3 regions of the Herminiimonas glaciei genome follow, and region 3 is predicted to be linked to each of the others. Evidence: predicted binding sites of a transcription regulator. Region 3 holds the regulator's gene; each other region holds the start of a gene.
What was found. Region 3 encodes sigma-54, which starts transcription at its own class of promoters, with help from an activator protein. Its sites were predicted from a motif close to TGGCANGNAANCTGCTTT; they were not measured.
Positions count from the first base shown of each region.

Region 1: the regulator sigma-54 is predicted to act here: its motif matches at 8,929-8,946, upstream of ACFQPC_RS01265 (ammonium transporter).
Region 2: the regulator sigma-54 is predicted to act here: its motif matches at 4,976-4,993, upstream of glnA (type I glutamate--ammonia ligase).

Region 1 covers NZ_JBHTBU010000001.1:259,292-269,908, forward strand. The annotation lists gene murJ (murein biosynthesis integral membrane protein MurJ) at 1-756, opposite strand, end outside; gene rpsT (30S ribosomal protein S20) at 1,107-1,370, shown strand; gene ACFQPC_RS01225 (DUF192 domain-containing protein) at 1,467-1,922, opposite strand; gene ACFQPC_RS01230 (pseudouridine synthase) at 2,050-2,613, opposite strand; gene cspE (transcription antiterminator/RNA stability regulator CspE) at 2,881-3,084, opposite strand; gene clpS (ATP-dependent Clp protease adapter ClpS) at 3,421-3,729, shown strand; gene clpA (ATP-dependent Clp protease ATP-binding subunit ClpA) at 3,726-6,029, shown strand; gene ACFQPC_RS01250 (quinone-dependent dihydroorotate dehydrogenase) at 6,120-7,157, opposite strand; gene ACFQPC_RS01255 (arginyltransferase) at 7,244-7,993, opposite strand; gene aat (leucyl/phenylalanyl-tRNA--protein transferase) at 8,080-8,814, opposite strand; gene ACFQPC_RS01265 (ammonium transporter) at 8,995-10,197, shown strand; gene ACFQPC_RS01270 (LysR family transcriptional regulator) at 10,273-10,617, opposite strand, start outside.
Region 2 covers NZ_JBHTBU010000001.1:1,935,716-1,946,332, reverse strand. The annotation lists gene ACFQPC_RS08750 (peptide chain release factor 3) at 1-1,170, shown strand, start outside; gene ACFQPC_RS08745 (TAXI family TRAP transporter solute-binding subunit) at 1,321-2,706, shown strand; gene ACFQPC_RS08740 (rhodanese-like domain-containing protein) at 2,716-3,180, opposite strand; gene nhaA (Na+/H+ antiporter NhaA) at 3,283-4,644, opposite strand; gene glnA (type I glutamate--ammonia ligase) at 5,093-6,508, shown strand; gene ACFQPC_RS08725 (DUF4124 domain-containing protein) at 6,671-7,153, shown strand; gene glnL (nitrogen regulation protein NR(II)) at 7,229-8,302, shown strand; gene ntrC (nitrogen regulation protein NR(I)) at 8,370-9,890, shown strand; gene aspT (aspartate-alanine antiporter) at 10,260-10,617, shown strand, end outside.
Region 3 covers NZ_JBHTBU010000002.1:626,018-636,634, forward strand. The annotation lists gene ACFQPC_RS13805 (pilus assembly protein) at 1-533, shown strand, start outside; gene ACFQPC_RS13810 (hypothetical protein) at 549-1,172, shown strand; gene hpf (ribosome hibernation-promoting factor, HPF/YfiA family) at 1,252-1,605, opposite strand; gene ACFQPC_RS13820 (RNA polymerase factor sigma-54) at 1,709-3,181, opposite strand; gene lptB (LPS export ABC transporter ATP-binding protein) at 3,200-3,940, opposite strand; gene lptA (lipopolysaccharide transport periplasmic protein LptA) at 3,942-4,496, opposite strand; gene lptC (LPS export ABC transporter periplasmic protein LptC) at 4,542-5,138, opposite strand; gene ACFQPC_RS13840 (KdsC family phosphatase) at 5,135-5,674, opposite strand; gene ACFQPC_RS13845 (KpsF/GutQ family sugar-phosphate isomerase) at 5,674-6,702, opposite strand; gene ACFQPC_RS13850 (monovalent cation:proton antiporter family protein) at 6,824-8,812, shown strand; gene ACFQPC_RS13855 (UbiA family prenyltransferase) at 8,990-10,513, shown strand; gene ACFQPC_RS13860 (EamA family transporter) at 10,510-10,617, shown strand, end outside.

The DNA.
Region 1 (10,617 bases), on a different contig from region 3:
CATCAGGCTGATTTGCGCCGCAGAAACGGCGAAGACCGCCGGTCCCATTTTACTCAGGACCTTGCGTACACCGGCGTCGCCGAGGCTGGCAAAAGGATTGCGCGAAACGCGCGGCAGCATGCCTATCTTCAGCAGGGCCGGTATCTGGATCGCCATTTGCAGTACGCCGCCGACTACGACTGCAATCGCCATCGCATAAATCGGCTGGTCCAGATAAGGCGCGAGGAAGAGCGTGGCGACGATGAAGGACAGGTTCAGTAAAACAGGTGTAAACGCCGGTATCTTGAATTCGCGCCAGGTATTCAGGATGCCGCCGCTGAGCGCGACGAAAGCCATGAAACCGATATAAGGGAACATGACCCGGGTCATCCAGACCGAAGCGTCGAATGCCTCGGACTTGGTTTTGAGGCCGGTCGCGATCAGGTAAACAATGAAGGGTGACCCGATTACCCCGAGCACGCAGGTCAGCAACATGGTCCACATCAATACTGTTGCTACATGGTCAACCAGGTTTTTGGTGGCTTCTTCGCCTTTTTGGCTTTTGTATTCGGCCAGGATAGGGACGAAAGCCTGCGAAAACGCCCCCTCGGCGAAGAGGCGGCGCAGCAGGTTGGGGATGCGGAATGCGATATTGAACGCATCGGTATAGGCGGATGCGCCAAATGCACGGGCAAACAGGATCTCGCGGATCAGTCCTGTCACACGAGAAACCATCGTCATGCCGGAGACCGCCGCAAGCGTTTTGTGCAAGTTCATGGAGCTGAATTATATCTGTTCAGGGTGAAACGATGGGTGCATAAGGGGCCTGCAAACGAGAGATAGCGCTTAGTACCCGCCGACATGAGATAATTCCGTCCGCGGTGATATTTATTCGCGTGGCGATGTGTGTTTCCTCCCTGTCCGGCCAGATCGTGATTCGCCGGGATTGATTGTCAAAAAGATATGCTTTTGCGATTGCGGACCGATTGCAACAATCTTGCACGAGAGTCAGCATCTATTTGCCTGATTGTGAAAATACGGCTATAATCTGCAGCTTCACAGAATTCTGTCTCACTAACATGCGTGTTTGCGAATGCGCGTAGACCTGTTTTTAGGAAATAATATTCATGGCAAATACCGCACAAGCACGCAAACGCGCTCGTCAAGCAGTTAAGCAAAACGCTCACAATTCCAGCCAGCGTTCCACGCTGCGTACAGCTGTTAAAGCTGTTCGTAAGGCAATTGAAGCGGGCGACAAAGCTGCTGCAGCGCAAGTTTTCCTGGCTTCCGTGTCGACGATCGATCGTATCGCTGACAAGAAAATCATCCACAAAAACAAAGCAGCACGTCATAAAAGCCGCCTCGCAGCTGCTTTGAAAGCGCTGGCTTAATAGTTTTTGTTGCTGCGCTACCGGCGCTGCACTGAGCAAGACATTAAAACCCCGCACGATTTTGGTCGTGCGGGGTTTTTGTTTGCCTGTACCTGATCAGTTCAGCTTGGGCAGGCCTTCGATGACACTGCCCGGTTTCAGGTTCTTGTGCTTGAACCAGCCTTCATTCATTTCCAGCGCATACGGTACCGGCCGCTTCGAGCAGTGCGAATCCAGGCTTTGCGGCTTCATGTCTTCGATATTCACGATCTTGCCATCGGCATCAATAAAAGCGACCGACAGCGGGATCAGGGTATTTTTCATCCACATGCAGACACCCGCCGGTGCGCCGAACAGGAACACCATGCCTTCGTTTGGTCCCATGCTGGGACGGAACATCAAGCCTTGCTGGCGCTCGGCTTCATTCGCCACCACTTCCGCCTTGATGATATTCATCCCGGCCGTCAATGAAATGACCGGGAATTTTTTGTCTTGCTGCGCATGGCTGGTGCCGGCGCTCAGGGTGCTTGCGAGCGCAATGGCTACCACGCAAGTGCTAAGGAATTTGTTCATGGAATGATATCGGTGAGGTAAGTATCAAGTGTGGTGGGCTGCAATAAGCGAAATCGGCGGAATGAGTGTAAATGAAAAGAATGAAATGCGCGTGAGCTCTTTGTGAAGCGAGCGCCGGTTGGATCGTTTAGCCCAAGCCCAGTTCCGCAACTGAAATTTCACGCCATTCCCCTGGCCACAAAGGGTGGCTTTGCAGTGATACCGGTCCGATCGCAATCCGTACCAGGCGCAGGGTCGGGTAACCTACCGCGCCGGTCATGCGTCGCACTTGCCGGTTCTTTCCTTCGGATAAGGTAATTGCGAGCCAACTGGTGGGGGCGTTGGCGCGTTCGCGTATCGGTGGATTGCGCGGCCATAACCAGTCGGGCTCAGCCACGCGTTTGACTTCGCATTCCTGAGTGACGAAATCGCCGAGGTCGAGCGGCGCGCGCAGGCGGGCCAGTGCCTCAGCATCCGGCACACCTTCGACTTGTACCAGATAAGTTTTCGTGTGTTTACGATCTGGATGGCTGATTGCGTGCTGCAGCTTGCCGTCGTCAGTGAGCAGTAACAAACCTTCGCTATCGGCATCCAGTCGCCCGGCCGGATAAATATTGGGTATATCGATATGGTCGGCCAGTGATTTGCGCGTCGGATGCGGCGAAAACTGGCACATGGTCTGGAAAGGCTTGTTGAACAGAATCAGGGGCATGTTGAAATTGCGTGGATGCGAGTTACGACCGACTTGTGATGGTAAAGAGATTTTGCCGGATGCGATATCAAAAGTAATTCAAAAAGTAATTTGTAAAAATAAATCGCAAAAATAAATAGCAAAAATAATTTTGGCGAGTGATGTTGGCACGCGACACTCGTGCTTTAAGCGATTCCCATAAATATGGGAGTTGCCAAGAAGCAGTGGTATTTTTTGCAGCAATAAAAAAACCCCGCCGAAGCGGGGTTTTTCGCAAGTCCTTAAAAATTAAGGAGCTTGAATGTTGGAAGCTTGCTTGCCTTTAGGGCCTTGCGTGACTTCGAACTGTACTTTCTGACCTTCTTTGAGGGTCTTGAAGCCGTTCATTTGGATTGCGGAAAAGTGTGCAAACAAATCCTCACCGCCGTCATCCGGGGTGATAAAGCCGAAGCCTTTGGAGTCGTTGAACCACTTGACGGTACCTGTTGCCATAAAAAGCGTCTTTCTAATATAGACTTAATCACACGAGCCGCAAAAGAAAGAAGCCTCGTTTACGTTGCCCCTCCTAAAACCTGCTCACTTCGTATTGACAAGCCATTGTTGTCAAGCATGTCAATAAGATTCATTCTTTACGCAAAAAATACAAAAGTCAAGACCTTTTCGTAGGGCGTCTAAAAGTTTATTTTCAGGGGGAAAAGAGGACGACTCTTGATTTTTTGCATTTGATCGTCATCTGCGTACTCAGAAGAAAACGCGTAATATTAAATTAATTTGTTTCTCTGTTCTTCTGGGCATTGTGCACACGGTCGAACGTATTAGAATAGACCTATGGCAATTAAGCATGACGATGGTACGGTCCTTATGCGGCAAGAGCAAAAACTCAAGCCGCCGTCTATGTATCAGGTGTTATTGCTGAATGATGATTACACGCCGATGGAATTCGTCGTCATGATTCTTCAGGAATACTTTAGTAAAGATCGTGAGACAGCAACGCAAATCATGCTCATGGTTCACCGCGACGGAAAAGGTATTTGTGGCGTTTATCCGAAGGATATTGCGTCTACGAAAGTTGAGCTGGTTTTGAACCACGCCCGGAAAGCGGGACATCCCCTGCAGTGCGTGATGGAGGAAGTATGATTGCGCAGGAATTAGAAGTCAGTTTGCATATGGCGTTTGTCGAAGCAAGACAGGCGCGCCATGAGTTCATCACCGTCGAGCACCTGCTCCTGGCGCTGCTGGATAACCCTTCAGCGGCCGAGGTTCTGCGTGCTTGCGCGGTCAATATCGAAGACCTGCGAAAAACACTGACGAATTTTATTGGTGACAATACGCCTACGGTGCCTGGCGCCGCAGAAGTCGATACCCAACCTACACTTGGTTTTCAACGTGTGATCCAGCGCGCGATCATGCATGTCCAGTCTGCTTCCAACGGCAAGAAGGAAGTTACAGGCGCAAACGTGCTGGTTGCAATCTTTGGTGAAAAAGATTCACACGCTGTTTACTACCTGCACCAACAAGGCGTGACCCGTCTTGATGTGGTGAACTTCATTTCGCACGGCGTGCGCAAAGACCAACAGAGCGATGCGCAAAAAGCGCCGGAAGGTGCCGAAGATGCGCCTTCAGCCGAAGGCCAGCAAAAAGAAAGCGCTCTCGATCAGTTCACACAAAACCTGAACAAGATGGCCAGCGAAGGCAAGATCGATCCATTGATCGGCCGCGAAGGCGAAGTCGAGCGCGTGATCCAGACCCTGTGCCGTCGCCGCAAAAACAATCCTTTGCTGGTGGGTGAAGCCGGTGTCGGTAAAACCGCAATCGCGGAAGGCCTGGCATGGCGCATTACGCAAGGCGATGTGCCTGAAGTCTTGCAAAACGCAGTGGTCTATTCGCTGGATATGGGCGCTTTGCTGGCCGGTACCAAATATCGCGGTGACTTTGAGCAACGCCTGAAAGCGGTACTCAAACAACTGAAAGATAATCCGAACGGCATCCTGTTCATCGATGAAATCCACACCATCATCGGTGCGGGTTCGGCTTCGGGCGGCACCTTGGATGCGTCCAACCTGCTGAAACCGGCATTGTCGAATGGCCAGTTGAAATGTATCGGTGCGACCACCTTTACCGAATTCCGCGGCGTCTTTGAAAAAGACCATGCGCTGTCACGTCGCTTCCAAAAGATTGATGTGAACGAGCCTACCGTTGAACAAACCATACAGATCCTGCGTGGCTTGAAATCGCGCTTTGAAGAACATCATGGCGTGAAGTATTCGGCATCGGCCCTGACGTCGGCAGCCGAGCTGGCGGCACGCTTTATTAATGACCGTCACTTGCCTGACAAGGCGATTGATGTGATCGATGAAGCGGGCGCGGCACAACGCATCCTGCCGAAATCGAAGCAAAAGAAAACCATCGGCAAATCCGAGATCGAGGACATCATTTCCAAGATCGCGCGTATTCCTGCGCAAACGGTCAATCAGGATGATCGATCGAAACTGCAGACTATCGACCGCGATCTGAAGAATGTCGTGTTCGGCCAGGATCCTGCGCTGGAAGCGCTTGGTTCGGCGATCAAGGTCGCACGTGCCGGCCTCGGTAAAACCGACAAACCTATCGGCTCCTTCCTGTTCTCCGGTCCTACTGGTGTCGGTAAAACCGAAGCGGCGAAGCAACTGGCCTTCATCATGGGCATAGACCTGATCCGCTTCGATATGTCCGAGTACATGGAACGTCATGCGGTCAGCCGCCTGATTGGCGCGCCGCCGGGTTATGTCGGTTTCGACCAGGGTGGTTTGCTGACTGAAGCGATTACCAAGAAGCCGCATGCTGTCTTGCTGCTGGATGAAATCGAAAAAGCGCATCCGGATATTTTCAATATCCTGTTGCAGGTGATGGATCACGGTACGCTGACTGATAACAATGGTCGCAAAGCGGATTTCCGCAATGTGATCATCATTATGACGACGAATGCCGGTGCGGAAAGCCTGCAGAAACGTACCATCGGTTTCACCGAGAAGAAAGAAACCGGCGACGAGATGGCAGACATCAAGCGTATGTTTACGCCTGAATTCCGCAATCGCCTGGATGCCATCATCAGCTTCCGTGCACTGGATGAAGAAATCATCCTGCGTGTGGTCGACAAGTTCCTGATGCAGTTGGAAGAACAACTGCACGAGAAGAAAGTAGAAGCCATCTTCACCGAGAAGCTGCGTACTTTCCTCGCGAAGAAAGGATTTGATCCGCTGATGGGTGCACGTCCGATGTCACGTCTGATCCAGGACATGATACGCAAGGCGCTGGCTGATGAATTGCTGTTCGGTCGTCTGGTCAGTGGTGGCAAAGTCACTGTGGACCTGGATGATAAAGACCAGATCAAGCTGGACTTCAGTGAAGGCGATACGGCTCCTCCAGCGGCAACGCCGGAGACAGTCGAAGTCGAATAAATACAGTCTGCACGCATTAAAAAAGCCCGGACCATGAAAGTGGCCCGGGCTTTTTATTTTGTGTGATTCGTTTTACTGCGAATGCAAGGCTCAGGCGTGCAGCGCTGCTGCGCATTCCTTTACCAAGGCCGGACCGCGATAAATCAGGCCGGTATAGAGTTGCACCAGCGATGCACCGGCAGCGATTTTCGCTTGCGCATCGGTGCCCGACAGGATGCCGCCTACGCCGATGATAGGCAGTGCATCACCCAACTCGCTCTTGAGCGCGCGGATCACGGTGTTCGATGCTTCAAATACTGGTGCACCTGACAAGCCACCGGTTTCTTCTGCGTACTTCAAACCTTTGACAGCCTCACGGCTGACGGTTGTGTTGGTTGCGATGACACCATCCATCTTGTGGCGCAACAGTGCTTGCGCGATGGTCTGGATTTGATCCAGCTCCATATCCGGTGCAATTTTCAATGCAATCGGTACATAGCGTTTGTGCTGGTCGGATAAACGTTGTTGTGCATCCTTGAGTTGCGACAACAGGGCATCCAGTTCGGAGGCACCTTGCAACTGGCGCAGGTTCTTGGTGTTGGGCGATGAAATGTTGACGGTCACATAGCTTGCGTATGGGTAAACTTTTTCCAGGCAGATCAGGTAGTCATCGACTGCGCGCTCTATCGGCGTATCGGCGTTTTTGCCGATATTCAGGCCGAGTATGCCTTCCTTGTTTTGATAAAACTTTGATGAGCGCACATTTGAAACAAAGGCATCGGCACCGCCGTTGTTGAAGCCCATGCGATTGATGATGGCGTTCGCCTTCGGCAGGCGGAACATGCGCGGCATGGCATTGCCCGGTTGTGCCCGTGGCGTGACGGTGCCGACTTCGATCGAGCCGAAGCCCAATGTCGCGAGTCCGTCGATATAAGCCCCATCCTTGTCCAGGCCGGCGGCGAGACCCACCGGATTCGGGAAGGTGAGGCCCATTACAGTGCGTGGATCATCGGCAGGTTTGACGATAGACGAGGTCAGGCCCAATGCCGCGGCACGGCGCAACGCAGGCAAAGTCAGGTTATGTGCGGCTTCCGGGTCGATCGCGAACAGGAACGGGCGGGCAAGGGAGTAGAGGAGTTTGTCGGACACGGTATGGAGTCAGGTTGGCGGATCAAAGGCGGCCCAGCCGGGAAACTGAATCCGGCCGGTTTTCAAGTCCGCTATTGTCCACTATTTTAAGGCTTGGAAGCCGGATCGGCGGCAGGAAGCGGTGTCCATTCACCTTGTTGCAAGGCTTCCAGTGGCTGGAAATTAGTTTTGTACGACATTTTCGGGCTTTCCTTGATCCAGTAGCCCAGATAGATATACGGCATTTGCAATGCCTTCGCCTGCTCAATTTGCCACAGGATATTGTAGGTGCCGTAAGAAGCGTTTTGTGGTTCGGGATCGTAGAAGGTGTAGACCGATGACAGGCCGTCGTCCAGCACGTCGATAATGCTGACCATACGCAAGGTACCGTCATCTTCGCGGAATTCCACCAGCCGTGTATTCACTTTGCTTTGCAGCAGGAATTGCGCGTACTGTTCGCGGCTATCCTGGTCCATGCCACCACCAGCATGGCGTGCAGTCTGGTAGCGCAAATACAGGTCGTAATGTTCTGCCAGGTAGGTCAGTTTGGTGACAGATGTTTGTAAATCACTGTGTTTGGTCAGCGCCCGGCGCTGACTGCGATTTGGTACGAATTCAGCTGTTTTGATGCGGACCGGGGTGCACGCCTGACAACCATCGCAATAGGGGCGATAGGTAAAGATACCGCTGCGACGGAAGCCGCTTTTGACCAGTTCCGAATAGACGTCCGCGTTGATCAGGTGCGATGGGGTGGCGACTTGCGAGCGCGCCTGCCGCCCATCCAGATAGCTGCACGGGTAGGGTGCAGTTGCGTAGAACTGGAGCGTGGAGAACGGTAGTTCCTTAGGGTGCGTCATGATTGCGTGCTTAACTGAGTGAATTCCGAGTCCGTGAATTCGGTGTTTAAATCATTATCAGGCAGCTGGTGTAACGATAATGCATTTCAGTCATGTGGAAACAATGCAATTGGCCGCCAGTCCTTGATTTGCGGGCCGCTGACCGCCTGGCGCAGGCGGGAAATAAATTCCGTGCGTGCAATCGGTGCTGCGCCCAATGAGGCCAAATGCGTAGTCTCTTGCTGGCAGTCTATCATCGAAACACCATGATTTCGCAAGAAGTGTACGAGGTAAGCCAGTGCAATTTTGGAAGCATCCGGTACCCGCGCGAACATCGATTCACCGTAAAACATCTGCCCTATGCTGACGCCGTAAGCACCACCCACCAGTTTTCCGTCCAGCCATAACTCGGATGAGTGGGCATAGCCGAGCTGGTGCAAGCCCGTATAGCCGGCAATGATCTCGTCGGAAATCCAGGTGCCGCCTTCGCCATTGCGAGGGGCGGCACAGGCGCGCATCACTTCTTCAAACGCATGGTCGAAACGGATTTCCCATTGCCCTTCCTGGCTGCTGATGCTGCGCTGGATTTTCTTGAGTTTCTTTTTCAGGCTGGCGGAAATCCGAAAATTCTCGATGAACAAAACCATGCGCGGGTCGGTACTCCACCACAGGATAGGCTGGCCCTCCGAAAACCACGGAAAAATTCCATTTTTATAAGCTTGCAGCAAACGCCCGGTTGACAGGTCGGCACCTGCCGCCAACAGGCCGGCCGCGCCGTCTGCTTCGGTGAGGGCGCTGGAAACATGCGGGAAAGGATCATCAGCTTCCAACCACGGGATCATGCGGCTTCCCTGTTTTGGCTCGTTGTTTCGTTCATTTTTGGTGCGTTATCCGGGCTTTTATCGGGTAGTGAAAATATATCTTTAAAAATCAGTAACTTACAAATATCACCAAAATGGAACGATTTTTGCTTTTCTGGTGCATACATTTTTCAGTCTTGCACACATATTGGGAGATTTTGCATGGATGCACTTAAACACGGCACAGACGCATTGTTCATTATGCTCGGTGCTGTCATGGTCTTGGCAATGCACGCCGGCTTTGCTTTTCTTGAGCTGGGTACGGTACGCAAGAAAAACCAAGTCAACGCCCTGGTCAAAATATTAGTCGATTTTGCGGTTTCGACAATTGCCTATTTTTTCGTCGGCTACAGCATCGCTTATGGCACGAGTTTTTTCAGTAGTGCAGAAGTGCTGACCCAACGTAATGGTTATGAGCTGGTTAAATTCTTTTTCCTGCTGACTTTTGCTGCCGCGATCCCGGCGATTATTTCGGGCGGGATTGCCGAGCGCGCACGCTTTCATCCGCAATTGCTGGCTACCGCCTTGATCGTCGGTGTGGTGTATCCCTTGTTTGAAGGCATTGCATGGAACCAGCACTTTGGTATTCAGGCATGGCTGAAAGAAAGTTTCGGTGCAAATTTCCATGACTTCGCCGGTTCCATTGTCGTGCATGCGGTAGGTGGCTGGATCGCCTTGCCGGCAGTTTTGTTGCTGGGTGCGCGACGCGGACGCTATACCAAGGAAGGCACGATCGCGGCGCATCCGCCTTCGAGCATTCCTTTCCTCGCACTGGGTGCGTGGATACTGACCGTAGGCTGGTTCGGTTTCAATGTGATGAGCGCACAAACCATGGAACAAATGAATGGCCTGGTTGCAGTGAATTCATTGATGGCGATGGTGGGCGGTACATTGGCAGCCTTCCTGGCAGGCAAGAACGATCCGGGCTATGTGCATAACGGACCATTGGCGGGCCTGGTGGCCGTGTGTGCCGGCTCGAATGTAATGCATCCATTAGGCGCCCTGATTACAGGCGCAATCGCCGGTTTCATTTTTGTCTGGGCCTTTGCGCTGACACAAAACAAATGGAAGATCGATGACGTGCTGGGTGTCTGGCCTTTGCATGGTTTGTGCGGCGCATGGGGGGGCTTGGCGGCCGGTATCTTCGGCTTGCAGGCATTCGGCGGTATGGGAGGTGTTTCCTTCATGTCGCAATTGATAGGAACCGGCCTGGGTATTTCGATTGCACTGGCGGGCGGCTTCCTGATTTATGGCGCATTGAAAGTGACAGTAGGCATACGCCTGGATCCCGAACAGGAATTCAATGGCGCTGATTTGTCTATCCATAATGTCAGTGCGACACCGGAGCGTGAGACTTACTGGTGACATTTGGCAGTACATAAAAAAATGGCGACCGCTGGGTCGCCATTTTTATTTGCATCAATGGAAACGGACGCTTTGTTATGGCAATGCCGTCAATTTTGATCGATGCCGCACGACATATTCCAGCAGTTCGGTGTGGAATAGTTCGGCGGCCGGTGAGAGCGAACGATTGCGTAGCTGGAAGGTGCATACGGTACGAATGAAATTGGACTTGCCAAAGTTACGCACGACGATGCCTTGCGTGCTGGTCAATTGATGCGCATTTGCTGGCAGGATAGTGATTCCCATGCCGTTGCGCACCATGGCAATGATGGTGCTTGGAAAGGATGCCTCATACGCGATGTTCAGCGTGATATCGAGTTTTTTCAGGTGTGCTTCCAGCACGGCGCGTATCGAACTGGACGGTGCCATTGCAATGACCGG
Region 2 (10,617 bases), on a different contig from region 3:
CGTGAAACGCGCGATCCGCTGGAATTGCTGGATGAACTGGAATCGGTGCTGAAGATAGAATGCGCACCGGTGACCTGGCCGATCGGCATGGGCAAGAATTTCCGCGGCGTGTATCACTTGCTGCGCGACGAAATCATGCTGTTCGCAGCCGGTAACGAGAAAGCCGACCAAACCTTTGAAGTCATCAAGGGCATAGATAATCCGCGCCTGGCCGAAATGTTCCCGCAGGAAATCGAACAATTGAAGATGGAAGTCGAACTGGTGCATGGTGCGTCGCATCCGTTTGAACTGGACGCCTTCCTCAACGGCACGCGTACGCCGGTCTTCTTCGGTTCCGCGATCAATAACTTCGGTGTGCGCGAAATCCTGAATGCCTTGCTGGATTGGGCGCAACCGCCGCGTGAGCGTGATGCCACCGTGCGTTCGGTCAAGCCGACCGAACTGCCATTCTCCGGTTTCGTGTTCAAGATCCAGGCGAATATGGATCCGGCACATCGCGATCGTATTGCCTTCCTGCGCGTTTGCTCGGGACGCTTTGAACGCGGCATGAAGATCAAGCATCTGCGTTTGAACCGTGAAATCAAGGTGTCCAGTGTCGTGACCTTTATGGCATCCAGCCGTGAGCAGGTCGAGGAAGCCTACGCCGGCGATATCATCGGTTTGCCTAACCACGGCAATATGCAAATCGGCGATAGTTTTTCCGAAGGCGAATTGCTGCAGTTCACCGGTATTCCTTATTTCGCACCGGACTTCTTCCGCTCGGTACGTATCCGCAATCCGCTGAAGATCAAGCAATTGCACAAGGGTTTGCAGCAGTTGGGTGAAGAAGGCGCGATCCAGGTTTTCAAACCGGTCAATAGTAGCGACCTGATCCTCGGCGGTGTAGGCGTGCTGCAATTTGAAGTCGTTGCCAGCCGTTTGCTCAACGAATACGGCGTGGATGCCGTGTTCGAAGGCACCAGCATCAGCAGCGCGCGCTGGATTACATGTGATGATAAAAAGATGCTGGCCGAATTCGAGAAATCGTCGGCCGGACATAATCTTGCGCATGATGCTGCCGGCAACCTGGCTTACCTGGCGAGTTCGGGTGTCAACCTGCGTTTGACACAAGAGCGCTGGCCGGGTGTTACGTTCCACGAGACGCGTGAACACGCGGTCAAGCTGGGCTGATCATTCCTTCAAGTGTCCCGTTGCTGCGCTCGTGGTGGCGGGATGAAATCCCCCTTATCCTGATTTGCCGCCCTGCAAGAGTAGTGGCGGTGCTTGCCGTATGCCTGCATTCTTGGCATCGTGTAGGCAATTGCCCGCAATAAGGACACCATGCCGAAGATTTTCAAATTTTCCCAGTTCACCCAGTTCTCGCTGCGCGATTTAATCGTCACGGCGGGGCCGATGACGGTGCTGGTGATTGCCTTGTGCTATGTCGCCTATCGCCTGGTTGATCCGTCGCCGCCGAAACAGGTGACGCTGGCGACCGGGCAGGAAAACGGTGCTTACGAAGAGTTCGGTAAAAAGTATGCAGCAGCACTTGGCAAGTTCGGCATCAAAGTGACTCTGGTGCCGTCGATGGGTTCGCAGGAAAACCTGCAGCGCCTGATGGATCCCGATTCGGGAGTTGATATTGCATTCGTGCAAAGCGGCTCCATCGAGCAGCAGGCGGCGAAAGATGCCGGTCTGGTGTCATTGGGCAGCTTGTTTACGGAGCCGGTCTGGTTGTTTTATCGCGAAAGCAAAAAGATCACGCAACTGACGCAATTGAAGGGCTTGCGCGTCAACGTCGGACCGGAGGGAACCGGTGTGCCGAAGTTATTCAAAACTATCTTGTCCGTGAATGGACTGGAACCCAGTGACGTCAAAATCAAGCAACTGGAAAACACGCCGGCCACAGTGGAATTGCTGGAAGGGCGCATTGATGCGCTGGTCTTCAGTTCGGCACCGGATGCCTTGCTGATACAAATGCTATTGCAGACGCCGGGCATCAAGTTATTCGATTTCACGCAGGCGGAAGCCTACTCGCGACGGTTTCCGTTCCTGACGCATGTTGTTTTACCGCGTGGCATCGTTGACCTCGGACGTGATTTGCCGCCGAAAAATTATCACCTGATTGCACCGACCGCGACGCTGGTTGCGCGTGAAGATTTGCATCCGGCCCTGATCGATTTATTCGTACAGGCAGCCGGGACCATACATGGTGGCGCAGGCTGGTTCCGCAAACAGGGTGAGTTTCCGAACGCAAGCTATACCGAGATTCCGGTCATTCCCGAAGCGGAAAAATTCTATAAGGACGGCCCGCCTTTCCTGCAACGTTATATGTCGTTCTGGCTGGCGAACTTTTTTGAGCGGATGTGGGTGGTGATCGTCGCGCTCGGTGCCTTGATCCTGCCGTTGTCGCGCATCGTGCCGCCGTTGTATGTATGGAAGGTGCGGTCGCGCGTGTACCGCTGGTATGGTCAATTGCGCACCGTCGAACAGGCGATAGAAGATGTGCCGCCCGGCAAGCGCGCTACGGTTTATCCGGCGCAGCTCAAGCGCCTGGCTGAAATTGAAGAGAGAGTGAACCAGATCTCGATCCCGCTTTCATTTGCGGATGAGTTATATCGCTTGCGCAGCCATATCAATCTGGTGCGCAAGCGTATCTTGTGGCTGTGTGAGGCGAAGCAGGAGACGCAGGAATCGAAAGAAGAGGTCAAGCCGGCGTCGGCTTAAGTCATCGCTTTAAGCACCAATCCACGGCAAGCCGGCCTTGCACCAGCCGTTGACGTTCTTGCGATGACCGTCGGCGTCTTTCTCGCCTTCAAAGCCTTCGAGGATGTCGAAGGAATGGGCAAAGCCGTTTTCAGTTGCAAGCTTGGCGGCATGGCGTGAACGTACGGCACCACGGCACAGGAACAGCAGCACAGTATCTTTGCTGGCTGCGTTCTTCAGTTGCGGCAGGAAGTCGGGATTCGGCGTGCCGCCCGGGTACACATTCCATTCCACCGCCAGATGTTGTTCAGGCGGGATCGCGACCCGGCCGATCCAGTCACGTTCTGCATTGGTACGGACATCGACCAGCTTCACATTCGGCTCACTTTGCAGGAGCGCATAGGCTTCCTGCGGTGTCAGTGCGCCGGCATAGGGGAGTGCATTGTCTTGGCCACGCAGCCGTGCGGCGGCGAGTATATCTGCGGACTTCGTCATGATGATCTTGTCTTTCCGGTTTTCAGTTGAACTGCAAACGATGGCGGCTTTGGCGACGACATCGCCTGCAGTATAAAGTCCTCTGGCCTTTGCGTCACATGTTCAGGCGATCGCCGGCTGTTTGGGTTTCGCCTGTAAAAATCCCCAGGCCAATCCAAGTACCGCCGCGCTTAAGGAAGCAAGCAGGATGCCCAGTTTCGCTGCACCCAGCAGGTTCGGATCATTGAAGGCCAGCGTTGCGATAAAGATCGACATGGTGAAGCCTATGCCTGCCAGCAAACCGATCAGGCAGACGCCGCCCCAGCTCACACCCGGCGGCAGTGCACACCAGCCCATGCGTACCATCAGGAAGCTGGCACCGATGATGCCGAGCGGCTTGCCCACGACCAGCGCGATCAACACGCCGAGCATGACACTCATGGAAGCACTGGCGGACATATCGATGCCGTCCAGTGAAACGCCGGCATTGGCGAGCGCGAAGAGCGGCATGATGCCGAAAGCGACATAAGGATGTAAGGCCATTTGCACACGGCTGACCGGCGGTAGCAAATCACGTTGTGCCTGGCGCAATTGCTTCAGTGGCTGGGCCAGGTGATGCGGATCCTGCTTGTCGGTTTCTGCATGGTTCAGCAAATCCCGTACGGCCTTGCTTGCCATCTCCAGCGGGTGTATCAGGCTGCGCGTGGTGAATACAGGTGTCATCAAGCCAAGCACCACGCCGGCCAATGTCGGGTGCGCGCCGGTCTTCAGCAAACCGAACCAGAGGACCGCACCAGGCAGTACATATGCATACGCCGATGCGATGCCTATCCTTTGCATGCCGAGTACCATGAGGATGCCGATGGCGGCGATGATGAAACCGCTGTAATCCATGCCGCCGGAATAAAAGACGGCGATGATCAGTACTGCGACGATGTCGTCTATGATCGCCAGCGCCAGCAGGAAGACGCGGACATTGGATGGAATGGAGCGACCAAGCAAGGCCAGTACGCCAACTGCGAAGGCAATGTCGGTGGCAGTCGGTACCGCCCAGCCATGGGCTGCTTCGCCGCCCGGGTTGAGTGCGAAGTAAATCAGGGCCGGTACCACTACGCCGCCGAGGGCGGCAGCCAGCGGCAAGGCGGCCAGGCGCATATTGGCCAAAGCACCTTCGTGGATCTCGCGGCGGATTTCCATCCCGACGACCAGAAAGAAAATGGTCATCAAGCCATCGTTGATCAGGAAGTGCAGCGATTCGGAAACGCTCCAGCTGCCTATTGAAAAGGAAACCGCGGTATGCCAGAAGTGGTGATAGCCGTCGGCATATGGAGAATTGGCCCAGATCAGCGCGGCAGCGGCAGCGAGCAGCAGCACGACGCCGCTGAAGGCTTCGATATGCAGGAATTTTTCTAAGGTGGAAAATGCGCGTTCCGCAAGAACTTGCGCGCGCGGCAGGGTGGAGCCTTGTGACGTATTTGGAGTCATGTGCGTGAGTATCCCCGCGTGGCGGCCCGACCGACGCGTTACCTGTCCGCTGCGGTATGCAGCGCAAACACCCTGCCATGATTTTACACCAAGCGGTACCCGCAGGCAATTTGGCAGGGCCGGTAAAAAGCCGGAATAAGGTCAGTTTGCACTAATTTGGAGCGTAAACAGACCTCCTCTTTAAAAACGTTTTATTTTGGTGCAAATATGGTTGTTTGCACATGTTTGGTGCGTATGGTTTCGCCTCCTTTGATGCAGAAAAATAGCGATGTGCCATCTATTGGCTAGGGCGCTCCGTTGCAGTGCGGCTGCGCGAATTTTTGAAAGGTGGTGGCATGGAATCTGCTATCATTTCGGGCGAGTTATGGACGCATGCTGTTTGTTCACGCAGGCCTCACAACCCATTCACTAATTCTGTATTACTTTGCTCAAATTTTAGGAGATTCGCATGGCAATGACGGCCGCAGAGGTCTTGAAGATGGTGAAAGACAACGAAGTTAAATTCGTTGATTTTCGCTTTGCTGACACAAGAGGCAAGGAACAGCACGTCACTGTGCCGGTTTCGCATTTCGACATGGATAAATTTGAATCCGGTCATGCGTTTGACGGTTCCTCCATCGCTGGCTGGAAAGGTATCGAATCATCCGACATGTTGTTGATGCCGGATCCGAACACCGCAAATATCGATCCGTTTTTCGAAGAAACCACATTATTCATGCAGTGCGACGTGATCGAACCGTCGGACGGCAAAGGCTACGATCGTGATCCACGTTCGATCGCCAAACGCGCAGAAGCATATTTGAAATCCTCGGGCCTGGGCGACACCGCTTACTTTGGTCCAGAACCAGAATTCTTCATTTTCGACAGCATCCGCTGGAAAATCGGCATGGACGGCTGCTTCGTCAAGATCGATTCGGAAGAAGCATCGTGGAGCACCGGCGAGAAACTCGAAGGCGGCAACACAGGTCATCGTCCTACCGTCAAAGGCGGCTACTTCCCAGTGCCACCAGTCGACAGCTTCCAGGACATGCGTTCGGAAATGTGCCTGATCCTGGAATCGCTCGGCATTCCGGTTGAAGTACATCACCACGAGGTTGCAGGCGCTGGCCAAAACGAAATCGGCAGCAAATTCTCGACCCTGGTTGAGCGCGCTGACTGGACCCAGAACCTGAAATACGTGGTCTGGAACGTTGCGCACACCTACGGCAAAACCGCGACCTTCATGCCTAAGCCTATCGTTGGCGACAACGGTTCGGGTATGCACGTGCACCAATCGGTCTGGAAAGACGGCAAAAACCTGTTCGCAGGCGACGGCTATGCAGGCCTGTCTGATTTCGCCCTGTACTACATCGGCGGCATCATCAAGCATGCTAAAGCATTGAACGCGATCACCAATCCAGGTACCAACTCGTACAAACGTTTGGTTCCAGGCTTTGAAGCGCCGGTCAAACTGGCTTACTCGGCACGTAACCGTTCCGCTTCGATCCGTATTCCACACGTTGCGAACCCTAAAGGCCGCCGTGTTGAAGCGCGTTTCCCGGATCCACTGGCTAACCCGTACCTGTGCTTCGCAGCTTTGCTGATGGCAGGTCTGGACGGCGTACAAAACAAGATCCATCCAGGTGAAGCAGCCTCGAAAGACTTGTACCACTTGCCACCAGAAGAAGACGCACTGATCCCAACCGTTTGCGTATCGTTGGAAGAAGCGCTGGAAAACCTGAACAAAGACCGCGAGTTCCTGACCCGTGGCGGCGTATTCAGCGATTCGATGATCGATGCTTACATTGAATTGAAAATGCAAGAAGTTCAACGCTTCCGCATGACTGCTCACCCAGTCGAATACGATATGTACTACTCGCTGTAATCAATCTCTGATTGTTACCGCAAGATGAAAAGCGGGGAGAGCGTAAGCTTTCTCCGCTTTTTTTGTTGCTAGGAGGCAGAAAATGGATCATCAGTGTTTGTCAGGCTATGATTGTTGCCCTACACTAAGTATCCGATTTAACAGTTTCAACGAAACAAGTCCATGAAACGTCAACTCGCTATCCTGCTACTGTCTTCCCTCGCTGTTTCCGCGTATGCGCAAAATGATGTCTATCTGTGCATAGACGCCAATGGCAACCGCGAGTACAAAAATACCGGCCCTACCAATAAGTGCAAAAAGGTAGACCTGCCCGGCGTGACCACTATCCCGGCCGTGAAGAAATCGGCAAGCTCGCAAACGGCAAGCGCCAAGACCACTTCGCCCAGCGACTTCCCCAAGGTAGACAACACTATCCAGAAGGCGCGTGACAGCGACCGGCGCCAGATCCTGCAGGATGAAATGAAAACCGAGGAACAGAAACTCGCCGATATCAAGCGCGAATACAATAATGGCGAACCCGAACGCCGTGGTGACGAGCGTAACTATGCGAAGTACCAGGAGCGTACCGCGACGCTGAAGGACGAGCTGGCGCGGTCCGAGAAGAATGTCGAAGCATTGAAACGCGAACTCAATAACTTGAAGTAAGATCACTGGATCAACATCGGTACGATGTTTGCTTGAATCAGGCCGCGTGTAGCGGCCTTTCTTTTTTGGATTCCTGTGAAAAAACCTTTAATAGCTTTAGATGGTCTGGATTTGCTGGCTTCGGCGGTACTGGTCCTGCGTCCGGACAGCGATATCGCCTATGCCAATCCGGCGGCGGAAATCCTGCTGGCGAGTTCCAGCAAGGCCCTGACCAACCACAAACTGAACGAACTTTTTATCAATTGCCAGGAGCTGGAGCAGGTCTTCCAGGAAGCCCTCGAGCACCAGTTCGCCGACAAGCGGCTGGACCTGGTACTGGAGCGCCTCGGGCGTGATCCCTTGCAGGTGCATGTGGTGGTGTCGGCGCTGGATAGTGCGGAAACCCCGGTCCTGATTGAATTGCGCGAAAATGTGCAGCAACTGAAGCTGGACCGCGAAGAGCGCCTGATCGATCAAAGCCAGGCCAACAAGGAGTTGATCCGCAACCTGGCGCATGAAATCAAGAACCCTTTGGGCGGCATACGTGGTGCCGCGCAATTGCTGGAAATGGAGTTGCCTGAGCGCCACCTGAAGGAATTCCGTGAATATACGCAGGTCATCATCAAGGAAGCTGATCGCTTGCAAACACTCGTTGACCGTTTGCTGGCACCGCACCGCAGTCCGCATATCGTGGGCGATGTGAATATCCATGAAGTGTGCGAACGGGTACGCAGCCTGATCGTGGCGGAGTTTCCGAATGGCCTGAAGATCAAGCGCGATTATGATTTGTCGGTACCCGAGTTCCGTGGTGACAAGGAGCAACTGATCCAGGCCGTATTGAATATTGCACACAATGCGGCGCAAGTGCTGTCGGCACGTATGAAAGCGGGCGATGCGGAGCTGACTTTGCGTACCCGGATTGCGCGACAAGTGACGCTGGCCAAGGTGCGATACCGGCTGGCATTAGACTTGCATATCATCGATAACGGACCGGGCATCCCGCCGGACATCCGCGATCGTATTTTTTATCCTTTGGTCTCTGGCCGGGATGGCGGTAGTGGATTGGGCTTGACGCTGGCGCAGACATTCGTACAACAGCATATGGGTTTGATCGAATGCGAGAGTCGGCCGGGATGCACGGATTTCAGAATCTTGATTCCATTACCATGAGCAGCTTGAGCTCGATTTGGCGATGAATCTATAAACCTAGCCACATGACGCGGGACACGATAAATATATGAAGCCAATCTGGATTGTTGACGACGACGAATCGATCCGCTGGGTCCTTGAAAAAGCACTGGCGCGCGAGAATCTTCCAACCAAGAGTTTTTCCAATGCACGTGATGCACTGGAGGCTTTAAAAACCGGTGCACCGCAAGTTCTGGTTTCCGATATCCGTATGCCGGGTGAATCCGGCCTTGAATTACTGCAGGCAGTCAAAGCCAAGCATCCGGGCTTGCCGGTCATTATCATTACCGCTTTCTCCGACCTGGATTCGGCAGTGGCGGCCTTCCAGGGCGGTGCCTTCGAATACCTGGCAAAACCTTTCGATATCGATCATGCGGTCGGCCTGATACGTCGTGCGCTGGAAGAAAGCCTGCGTGAAACCAGTGTCGAACAGGTTTCGGCCGAAACGCCGGAAATCCTCGGCCAGGCACCGGCGATGCAGGATGTGTTCCGCGCCATCGGCCGTTTGTCGCAATCGAATGTGACGGTGCTGATCACCGGTGAATCCGGTTCCGGCAAGGAACTGGTCGCACGCGCCTTGCATAAACACAGTCCGCGCGCATCGCAACCTTTCATTGCATTGAATACCGCCGCGATCCCGAAGGATTTGCTGGAATCCGAATTGTTCGGTCATGAACGGGGTGCCTTCACTGGCGCGCAAGCGACACGTCGTGGTCGTTTTGAACAAGCCGAGAACGGTACGCTCTTCCTCGATGAAATCGGGGACATGCCCTTCGATTTGCAAACGCGTTTATTGCGTGTGCTGTCCGACGGTCATTTCTATCGCGTCGGCGGTCATCAACCGTTGAAGGCGAATGTACGTGTGATCGCTGCAACCCATCAAAACCTTGAACACCGTGTGCGTGAAGGTTTGTTCCGCGAGGATTTGTATCACCGCCTGAATGTGATACGCCTGCGCCTGCCGAGCTTGCGCGAACGCCGTGAAGATATTCCTATCCTGACCCGTCACTTCCTGCAGCAAAGCGCGAAGCAGCTCGGCGTTGAAGTCAAACGCATGTCGGATGGCGCGATGCAATTCCTCAGCAGCCTTGAATTACCGGGTAACGTGCGGCAATTGGAAAACCTGTGTAACTGGATTACGGTGATGGCGCCGGGCCAGACGGTGGAAGCCAAGGATTTGCCGCATGAACTGACCGAAGGGCAGGCTTTTGCAGGCAGCGCATCCGGCAGCTTCGCTGGCAGCCAGCCGCCGGCGCATAGTTATGCTGCATCGGATGATGCCGCCAGCACGAACGGTGTGCCACAGGCAACGACATATGCAGTCAGTGCGCCGGCTGAAGCGGGTAACTGGATTACCTTGCTGGAAACCGAAGCGGCGGCATTGTTGGCCGCAGGCCAGCCGGAAGTGATGGATGCATTGGGTCGCCAGTTCGAATCAACACTGATCAAGACCGCACTTAAACATACGCATGGTCGCAAGAACGATGCAGCGGTACGCCTGGGTATCGGGCGTAATACCATCACTCGTAAAATCCATGAACTGGGTATAGATGGCGCAAAAGATGATTAGGTGAACGGCGTATTGTTTGCCACTGCAAAGTCTGATAACACATGCGGACAATAAACGGCAGACAAGCGGGATACGCAAGAAGGACGGGCTACCGATGAGGTAGCCCGTTTTTTTTCGTGTTAAATGTCTGTGACATCGGTTAACACCTGCAATTTACCTTTGTTTGTTCAATATGGTAGGCTTGCGAGAATCAATTTCTGATATCCGCAATATGCGGATATATATAACGGTGCATATATCCGTGGATACGCACCGTTAGCAATACAGTACTAAGTGCAGCTTTCTATTGATAAAGATAGGGCGCTACAGAAGCAAGGCATCAGCATGCTTGTTTCAGTGGAAGTCCTGCGAATTCGAAAGAAGTAACTTATGCTCGGCTCGATCACTGATCTCTTGCGTCAGGTACCGGAACTTGCTTTGTTCCTTGCGCTGGCAATTGGCTATGCAATAGGACAGATCAAATTCGGTCCGATCCAGCTTGGCGGGGTCTGCGGTACATTGATTGCAGCACTTTTCATCGGGCAGCTCGGCGTCACACTCGACGCCAGCGTCAAAAATGTTTTCTTCATGTTGTTCATCTTCGCCCTCGGCTATGCCGGCGGTGCGCAATTCTTCGCCAATCTGAATCTCAAAGGCTTGCGCCTTGGTATCTTGTGCCTGATCGAAGTGGTCGTGGTACTGGCACTGGTGCTGGTCGCCACTAAAGTCATGAACCTGGATGCCGGTA
Region 3 (10,617 bases):
TTTATGCATTGAAAGACACCTTGGCGGAAACCGGTTTGGGACAGGTGCGGGCACCGGATGTATTGGTGCAGCAGACGCTCACAACAAATCAGGCGGGCACAGAACGCACGACCTCGTCGACAGCTGTGGACTGGAATACAAAATCCGGCTGGTTTGTAGACCTGAATCCAAACAATGAATCACCTGGCGAACGGGTCAATGTCGGAATGCAGCAACAGCTGGGCTTGTTGACAGTTGCAGGTAATGTACCGGAACAAAATGCCTGTACCGTTGGTGGTTATGCCTGGTTGTATTTCTTTGATTACCGGACCGGGCAGTACTCGATGAACTCAACCAATCAAATGGCTGGACGTCGTTTGACAGGCAATGCTTTGGTCGCGGGTATTACGACCATACGACTGGGTACCGGGAAAACCACGACACTGGTGACTGATACCGGTGGTGTACTGAATAATGAAAGTAATCCGCCGCCACCACCGGATTCCCTCAAAGGTGCGCGTCGCGTCTCCTGGCAAGAGTTGATTGTTGATTAGTGTCCGTCAAATGTAATGGCGCAATATTTCATGAAACTGGCGCGACGCCCTTGTGAGTTGTCGGCAGGCTTGCTTGCAGTGCTTGCACATATATTATTGGTCGTCTATTTCGCGACCGCGACGGTGGGTAATTCTGTTGCAGGGGCGATGACACAGCGCGTGGTGGACGTTGCATTGCAGGAGGGACGGGCGAGTATTCTTGCCGTTTCGCAGCAAACCTCGTCTGTTGTCAGGAAGAGTGTGGAAGTAGCACGGGAAGCAGTTGCGGCCGCGCCCATATTGCCGCATCTGCCTGACGCCAGCTTGCGCGGCCAACATTACTTTGCGTCAAGCGAGCTGACGCAAAAACCTTTGGTCGCGGTCGATATTCCGGAAAATTTTGCCTTACTGGTGCCGGGGGCACCTGATCAAGTGGCGGTTTTACGCTTGTTAATAAGTGAATACGGGGATGTCGACCAGGCGCTCATTGAAGATACTGTGGTGCCGCTTGATACGGAAGAGATATTGTCCGCCACTTTCAAGAAAGTAAAATTTCATCCCGGCGAAATCAATGGACGTACAGTCAAAAGCCAGCTCAGGATCGCAATCCGCCTGGGTGAAGAAGTCACTGCAGCCAGCAATGAAATAGGCCTGCGATGACGCAGCAAGCGGACACAAAAAAGGGCGCAATCTGCGCCCTTCATTTCATCCGGCCGATTTGCCCGGCCTTGCCTTTAGCTTAAGGCGTTACAGCGTCTGACGCATCCGGCAATCGTTTGATCGCATCGTGTTGATGGTCTTGCTGTTTGGTTTTGTATTTGATCACTTGTCGATCGAGCTTGTCGATCAGTGTATCAATGGCAGCGTATAAATTATCTGCGATACTTTCCGCGTGCAGATCCTTGCCTCTCACTCGCAAGTTAATTTCCGCCCTTTGGCGTTTTTCTTTCTCGGGAAGATTGTCTACAGTCAGGATGACTGCAATATCGATAACGTGATCAAAATGTCGTTTGATGCGCTCCAATTTACCTTGTACATATTCGCGGATGGCGGGGGTCAATTCGAGGTGATGTCCACTGATTGTGAGATTCATACAGTGCTCCTATGAAAGTCACTGGAGGTTATGCGCGTCTTGTTAAGTGACTACGCCGAACACAGCAACGTATAACTACAACAAAAACTACAAAGGACGATATCTACAACGACTTGCGCAGATTGACCGGTGGGATCTTCAGGGCTTCGCGGTATTTTGCTACTGTCCGTCGCGCTACCACCATGCCTTGTTCTGCCAGCATGTCGGCAATCTTGCTATCAGAGAATGGAATTTTCGGGTCTTCAGCTCCTATCAATTGTTTGATCAGTGCCCGTATCGCCGTCGACGAAGCTTCACCACCGGCTTCTGTTGCGACATGGCTGCCGAAAAAGTATTTCAATTCGAACATCCCGTGGGGAGTCAGCATGTACTTCTGGGTGGTTACACGTGAAATAGTACTCTCGTGTAGACCCAGTGTATCAGCTATTTCACGTAAAACAAGCGGTCTCATTGCGACCGCACCGTGCGAAAAGAAGTTCCTCTGACGTTCAACAATTGCCTCTGCGACACGCAGGATGGTGTCGAAGCGCTGACGCATATTCTTGATTAACCATTTTGCTTCTTGCAACTGGGAACCAAGCGATGCCTCGCCCTTGCTTTGCTTCAAAATGTTGGCATACATGCTATTAACGCGCAGCCGTGGCATCACGTCGTGGTTCAGCATGACTTGCCAGCCGCTACGGGTACGTTTGACGATGACGTCAGGCACCACATAGTCGGAAGCATCCGTTGCAAAAATGGAACCTGGATGCGGATTGCATTGCTTGATGATGGCTTGTGCTTCGCGCAAGTCTTCGTCATCGCAATCCAGTGCCTTGCGCAATTTGTTGAAGTCGCGCTGGGCGAATAGCGGCAAGTGATTTTCCACGATGGCGAGGGCCATGCGGCGGGTCACCATTGCCACTTTGGGCATACGTTTGATTTGCAGTGCCAGGCATTCGGCAGCATCACGCGCACCTACGCCCGGTGGATCGAAGCTCTGCAACATTTTGAGAGAGATCTGCAGTTCTTCCAGTTCGATCTCCAGCTCTTCCGGCAGGCGGGCATGGATTTCTTCCAGCTCTTCTTCCAGATAGCCATTGTCATTCAATGCATCAATGATTAACTCAAGCAGCGCACGGTCGCGGTGTTCGCGTACGGTAACGCGCATTTGTTCGAGCAGATGCTCACGCAAGGTTGTTTCATGCGCTTCGAGTTGCGGGCGGGCATCATCGTCCTCCGGGGCCTTGGAGGTGCGTGCTACATCGTCGAAACTCCATTCGCTGTCACCGCTTGACGCTTCCGGCAAATCGGGCGCGTCGGAGCCGCCTTCGCTATCCGGGGTTTGGGGGGTATTGGCTTCGATGCTGGCGCCTTCCGGCGTCGTGCCGCTGGCACCGATGGCACCGTCAGCCAGCAGGCGTACTGCATGATCCAGCGGATCATCGGTACGTTCCAGCATCGGGTTGTCGGCAAGAATCTGTTCCAGTTCCTGATGCAATTCAAGAGTCGATAACTGCAGCAGGCGGATCGATTGCTGCAGTTGTGGCGTAAGTGCCAGGTGTTGCGAGACTCGTAGTTGCAGGGATTGCTTCATAGATGTTTTTTCTTCCGCTTACATGCGGAAATGTTCACCTAAGTAGACGCGCCGTACCGATTCATTGGCGATGATGTCGTCCGGTCGTCCGCTGGCCAATACCGCACCCTGGTTAATGATGTAAGCGCGATCGCAGATGCCCAGTGTTTCGCGCACATTGTGATCGGTGATCAGCACGCCGATGCCACGTTCTTTGAGGAAACGCACAATGCGCTGGATTTCAATCACCGCGATAGGGTCGACACCTGCAAACGGTTCATCGAGCAGGACGAAACGCGGATTGGTCGCCAATGCACGGGCAATTTCGACCCGGCGGCGTTCACCACCGGATAGCGACATCGCCTGGTTTTCGCGCAGCTTTTCAATTTGCAAATCGGCCAGCAAGGTGTCCAGGCGCTGTTCCAGTTGCGACGAGTTCAATGCCTTGCCGTTGACGCGCTGCAATTCAAGCACAGCGCGGATATTGTCTTCGACGCTGAGCTTGCGGAAGACCGATGCTTCCTGCGGCAGGTAGGACAGGCCGAGTTGTGCGCGCTTGTGGATAGGCAGGCGCGAGATGTCGACGCCATCCAGTTCGATGCGGCCGGCATCAGACGGTACCAGGCCCACGATCATGTAGAAGGAAGTGGTCTTGCCGGCGCCGTTAGGGCCGAGCAAACCGATCACTTCGCCGCTTTCAACTTGCAATGCGACATCGCGCACAACCTGGCGCGCGCCATAGCTTTTCTGGAGTCCGTTAACGATCAGCTTGCTAGACATCTTATTTTGCCTTTGTATCTGCGGCACGCGGTTGGATTACGGCCTTGATGCGGCCGGCACCTTGTTTGCTGTCGCCGCTTGACGTGTTATGTACGGTAAAGAATTCAGCGCGTGTGTCGTAGGAGATGAATTCGCCTTCGACTTCATCGGTGGGCTTGCCGTTTTCCAGGCGACGCATGCGGGCCTTGGAAAACAACTTCATGATTTCGGCCTTGTCATCGTATTCAATGCGTTCAGCCTGGCCTTCTATCCATTGGTCCGGACCGCCATCGCGCTTTTGCTTGAAGTTAGCCAGCGTATCGGAGGAGCCGTATAGCGTGATGAATTGATAGCCGGCCGGGTCTTGCTTGACCACCATCTTGTTGGCTTTCATCAGGATGGTGCCGCGGGTTAACACGACATTGCCGGTGAAGGTGTTGATCTGCTTGATGTCGTCGTATTCCATTTTATTGGCTTCGACATTGGTGGGCTTGGTGGCATCGGCCTTTTCGGCAAAGGAGCCGACCGTTGTGCCCAAGCCGCAGAGAACCAGAAGTACGGAAAGGAAGCGTTTCATGAAAGTTCTCTAAATGAATGCGTCGGATAAAAATCGTCTATGCGCTTAGCGCGGATGTGCGGCTTGATACTGCGCATTAACATTGCTGGATAAATTGAATTCGCCGGTTGCATTATTGGCGAACATACCGCTGCCGTTCAATGTCGATGTGCCGACTTTGATATCGACATGCTTGGGCGTCTTCATGATCTCATCATCCGGCAGGATCAGCAGGTACGAGGTCTTGAGCTGGAAGTGCTGTGAGCCCGCTGCCGGTGGCCGGTCGATCAGGACGTTGTCATACATATGCACTTCGGTATTGTCCTTTTCCACCAGGGCGCGCTCCGAGCGGCTGACCATCGGTTGTCGCCCCTTGCTGAAGCTGTACATGACCGGCTTCTGGATCTGGTAGGAATTATCCAGTGGGTAATGCTTCATCTCGGTGCCGGTCAGGTTATAGCGTGCAGTGCCATCCTTGCCCATACGGACAAAATTGAATTTTTCTGCATAGAAGTCAGGTTCGCTGCGTTGTTTGGCCGGCAGTGTTTCGTCGGTTTGGCGACGCATGACTTCGACCAGCCAGAAACTGCCGAATGCCAATGCCGCACTGAGTGCAATCAGTACGACCAGGCGCACGGTGTTGGTGGGGCGCAGCGCTTTCATGCAAGATACGGCGCCAGTGCCGCCTCGTAGTTGCCTTGCGCGCGCAGGATGAAGTCACATAGTTCGCGTGCTGCTCCGCGGCCGCCGCCAGCCTGGGTCACATAATGCACGCGTGAACGTACTTCTGCATGGGCGTTCGGCACGCTGGCGGCAAAGCCGACGCGCATCAGAATCGGCAAATCGATGACGTCGTCGCCGATGAAGCCGCAGGCGTCTGCCGTGGTATTCGTTTGTGTTAACAGCTGTTCAAAGGCGCTGCGTTTGTCGTGTATGCCCTGGAACACATGGTGTATGCCGAGATCGCTGGCACGGCGCAGCACGATAGGTGACTGGCGTGCGCTGATGATCGCGGTCGAGACACCGGATTGCTGCAGTAATTTGATGCCATGCCCGTCGAGCACATTGAAGGTCTTGCTGATTTCGCCTTCCGGACCAAAGTGCAGGCTGCCATCGGTCAGTATGCCGTCCACGTCAAAAATCATCAGCCGCACATTGGCGGCACGTTGGCTGGCGACGGTGTCCTTGGGCGCGCTCATCAAATTACTTTCGCACGCGTCAGGTCATGGATGTGCAATGCGCCGACCAGTTTGCCGCCGGCATCGGTGACCAGCAACTGGTTGATGCGATAGGTTTCCATCATATCAACCGCGGCGACCGCCAATTGATCCGGATGAACGCTGCGTGGATTCGCGTGCATGACTTCAGCAATCGAGAGCTTGGAGAAATCCTGCTGGGTTTCAATCAGGCGGCGTAAGTCGCCATCGGTAAACACGCCAATGGCACGGCCTTCAGCATCGACTACCGCAGTCATCGCCATGCCTTTCTTGCTGCTTTCCAGCAGCGCAGCGTACAGCGTCGCGTCCTTGGCAACGGTAGGGATGGCTTCGCCGGTGCGCATTACATCGCGTACATGTGTCAACAAACGACGACCGAGGGCACCGCCCGGATGCGAGCGGGCGAAATCTTCTTCGCCAAAACCGCGCGCATCCAGCAGCGCCACGGCGAGCGCATCGCCGAGTGCTAGGGTGGCGGTGGTGCTGGCGGTCGGTGCCAGGTTGAGCGGGCAGGCTTCCTTGTCGATATGGACGTTCAAATGAACGTCAGCCTGTATCGCCAGGTTGGAAGCGTCGTTGCCGGTAATGGTAATCAGGCGTGCGCCCATGCGTTTGATGGTCGGCACGATGCCGAGTAATTCGCCGGCTTCGCCAGAATAAGAGATTCCGATCAGGACATCGTCGGCGGTAATCATGCCAAGGTCGCCATGCGATGCTTCCGCCGCGTGCACGAAGAAGGCCGGCGTACCGGTCGAAGCCAGTGTTGATGCTATTTTGCGTGCGATATGCCCGGATTTGCCGATGCCGGATACCACCACCCGGCCTTTGCAATTCAACAGCAGGGTGACGGCCTGGATGAATTGTTGGCTGGTCTTGCTGGTGATGCGTTCTTTTAGTGCGAGGATGGCGTCTGCTTCGATTTGCAGCGTGTCGCAAGCAAATTGCAAGGCGCGCGCGGTGCTTTGGGCATCAAAAGTTGCCGGTGGGTTTGGGGCATGGGATACACTCATGCTCGAAAGTATAAACGAATTCCTAAAGCAAAAAACCTGCCAGACGTAACAAAAGTGTGGTTTGATAGTTCTGTTCCGATTTGTCACCAAACCAGCACCTTACTTCAGTCGTTTCCTCACTATGCTTTCCCCATTAGAACTTACGCTACTCTTGCTTGCGGCTGCGGTATTGGGCGTGGTGGCCTTCCGCATGATGCACTTGCCGCCGATGCTGGGTTACCTGGTGGTGGGGATTTTGATCGGTCCGTATGCGCTCGGCTGGGCCGAAGATAATGCCACGACCCATGCCCTGGGCGAGTTTGGCGTGGTCTTCCTGATGTTTTCGATCGGCCTCGAGTTCTCCCTCTCCAAATTGCTTGCCATGCGGCGTACCGTATTCGGTCTCGGCATGGCGCAGGTCATGCTGACCATAGGTGCCACCATGGTGTTTGGCTGGCTGGTAGCGCATTTTTCCACACGGCTGAGTGCCATCAGCTGGCAAGCGGCATTGGCCATAGGTGGCGCCCTGGCCATGTCATCCACTGCGATTGTTTCCAAGCTGCTGACAGAGCGCCTGGAGCTGGAAAGCCAGCACGGGCGCCGGATTATCGGTATTTTGCTGTTCCAGGACCTGGCGGTGGTGCCTTTGCTGATCCTGATCCCGGCGCTGGCAAATCCGCGCGGCGACCTTGGTACGACCTTGTTGTGGGCCGCACTGAAGGCCGTGATCGTGTTGTTCCTCCTGTTGTTCATCGGGCATAAATTAATTCGCAGCTGGTTCCGTATCGTCGTCAAGCGTCGGTCTCAGGAATTGTTCATGCTGAACCTGTTGCTGATCACGCTGGGTGCCGCCTGGATTACTGAAATGGCCGGTTTGTCGCTGGCTTTGGGCGCTTTTGTCGCCGGCATGCTGATTTCCGAGACTGAATACAAGCACCAGGTGGAAGAGGACATCAAATCCTTCCGCGACGTCTTGCTCGGCTTGTTCTTCATTACGATCGGCATGTTGTTGAATGTGCGACTGGTGCTCGAGCACTGGTGGCTGGTTTTATTGCTATTGAGCGGCGTGGTTTTGTTGAAATTTGGTTTGATTGCTTTTCTGGCAAGGTGTTTCGGTGCGCCGGTCGGTGTGGCTTTGCGTACCGGCCTGGCCCTGGCGCAAGCCGGTGAATTCGGCTTTGTGCTGTTGAACCAGGTGGGCGGCTTGAATCTGGTCGAACCGCTGATTTTGCAACTGATACTGGCGTCCATGGTGCTGTCCATGCTGGCGGCACCGCTGATCATCGCCAAAGCCGATGCCATCGTGATGAAATTGTCGGCGAATGAATGGATGGTGCAATCATTGGCCTTGACCCAGATTGCAACGCGCACCATGGCGACGCAGCAGCACGTGATCATCGCCGGCTTCGGTCGCAGTGGGCAAAGCCTCGCCAAGTTGCTGGAGGCCGAAGGAATTACCTATCAGGCGCTGGATATGGATCCGGATCGGGTGAACGAGGCGCAGGCGGCCGGAGCCTTCGTATCTTACGGCGATGCCGGGCGGCGCGAAAGCCTGGTGGCAGCGGGTATTAATCGTGCGGCAGCGCTGGTCATTACTTATGCAAGTACGCCTTCAGCCTTGAAGGTTTTGCATCATATGCATGATCTGGCGCCCAATTTGCCGGTGATTGTGCGTAGCCATGACGATACCGACCTGGATAAATTGCGTGCAGCAGGTGCGTCAGAAGTGGTGCCGGAAGCAATGGAGGGCAGCCTGATGCTCGCTTCGCACGCGATGCTGACGCTGGGCGTGCCTCTGCGACGCGTAGTGCACCGGGTGCAAGCGGCACGCAGTGAACGTTATGCGACTTTACGCGGCTTCTTCCACGGCAGCAGTGATGTATCTGATACCGCCGATAGCATGCAGGTGCGCCTGCATTCGGTTCCTTTGGGAGAAACCTGCAAAGCGGTGGGCAAAACCCTGGAGGAGGCCGCCCTGCAAGAGCTGGACGTGGAAGTCACTGCCGTGCGGCGTGGCAAGGAACGGTTGACGGTAAGCCCGGAAATGGTGCTGATGGCAGGCGATACCATCGTCCTGCGCGGCGGTGCCGAGGAACTTGCGCGGGCCGAAACGCGTCTGCTGAAGTCTTGATGCTTGGTGTTTGTGGTTGACGGTATCCATCCGAAGACGGAAAATTGCCAACCCGCAATGAGCAAAGCCTTGATGGCATGCGGCGGGCAGGGCAGTGGCGCTGGAACTCCGGTCGTGGTGGTTTTTCGCCGGCGATTTCCCCTAGATTAAGTACATTTCTTGTCCCCAGGTGGTGATTTGAGCATTTCCCCCAGCAGTTTTCCTGATGCGTCCCTAGAATCGCCCGCTGTCGTGCGCGATTCCGCTGCGCCGTATTCTGCTGCATCTACTACTTCCAAGCTCCCACTCTATGTGGATCTCGACGGTACGCTGACTTATACCGACCTCCTGTTTGAATCGGTACTGCTGCTGATCAAACGCAATCCTTTCTATATTTTCCTTTGTGTGTTTTGGTTGCTGCAAGGGCGCGGCTACCTGAAGGCGCAAATCGCCAAGCGCATCACACTGGATGTCACCTTATTGCCTTACAACGCAGATCTGCTGGTTTTTTTGCGAGAACAGCATGCGGCCGGACGTCGTTTGATATTGGCCAGTGCTTCCGATCACCGTCTGGTGCAGGCGGTGGCCGATCATCTGGGTATTTTTTCTGCGGTGATGGGCAGCGACGAGGCGACCAACCTGAAGTCTGCGGCAAAGTTGCAGGCGATCGAAAAAGATAGTGCTGGTCGTGGTTTCGCTTACGCCGGCAATAGCTCGGCTGACCTGGCAGTATGGTCGCAGGCCACGGAAATGATTGTCGTGAATGCGTCAGCCACTATCACGGCACAAGCGCAGAAACTGAAAACACCGGCACTTGTCATCCCGCCCCGTCCATTTAAATTGCGCCTGGTACTCAAGGCTTTGCGCCTGCATCAATGGGCGAAGAATGCATTGCTGTTTGTGCCTTTACTGGCGGCGCATGAGCTGGGCGGCGAGCGCTGGCTGTCGACCTTGCTGGCTTTCGTCGCTTTCGGCATGTGTGCGTCGGCAACCTATATCGTGAACGACCTGTTCGACCTCGCGTCGGATCGCGCCCATCCGCGCAAGCAGGCGCGGCCCTTTGCGGCGGCGACCCTGACCATTCCTTTCGGTATCGCACTGATTGCGATCCTGCTGCCACTGTCCTTGTGGCTGGCGGCGGCGATTGATCCGGCTTACCTCGGCTTGATGCTCTTGTACATCGTTGTCACTTTGCTGTACTCGGCACGCCTGAAGCAGGTCGCGATCATTGATGTATTGGTACTGGCTTCGCTGTACACGCACCGAATCCTGGCCGGTGGCGTCGTCAGTGATGTATTGATTTCCAACTGGTTGCTGGCGGTGTCGCTGTTTATGTTCCTCAGCCTGGCACTGGTCAAGCGCTGCGCGGAACTGGAATTTATGAGTGGTGACGGCCATGTGTCATTGGCAGGGCGCGGTTACCGTACCAGCGATTTGTCCTACCTGATCTCGATGGGCATTGCCAGCGGTTTTGTCGCGGTAATGTTGCTGGCCTTGTATATAGACAGCCAGGTCGGAGGCGAGATGTATCCGCATGCAGAATGGTTGTGGCTGATATTGCCGGTAGTACTATTCTGGATCATGCGTTTATGGCTAAAAATTTCGCGTATGGAAATCCATGACGATCCACTACTGTTTGCAATCACTGATCGCACCAGCTGGGTGGTTGCGATAGTGATCGGCTGCATCGCGCTGGCTTCATCTTGGCCGGGCTTGGCATGAGTCAGATCGCGGCTTTGGGCTTGGCATTTTTTTGCGTGTGCCTGACGGCAATGGCGCAGGTCTTGCTGAAGATGGGCATGTCGACACCTGCAATCCAGCAGGCG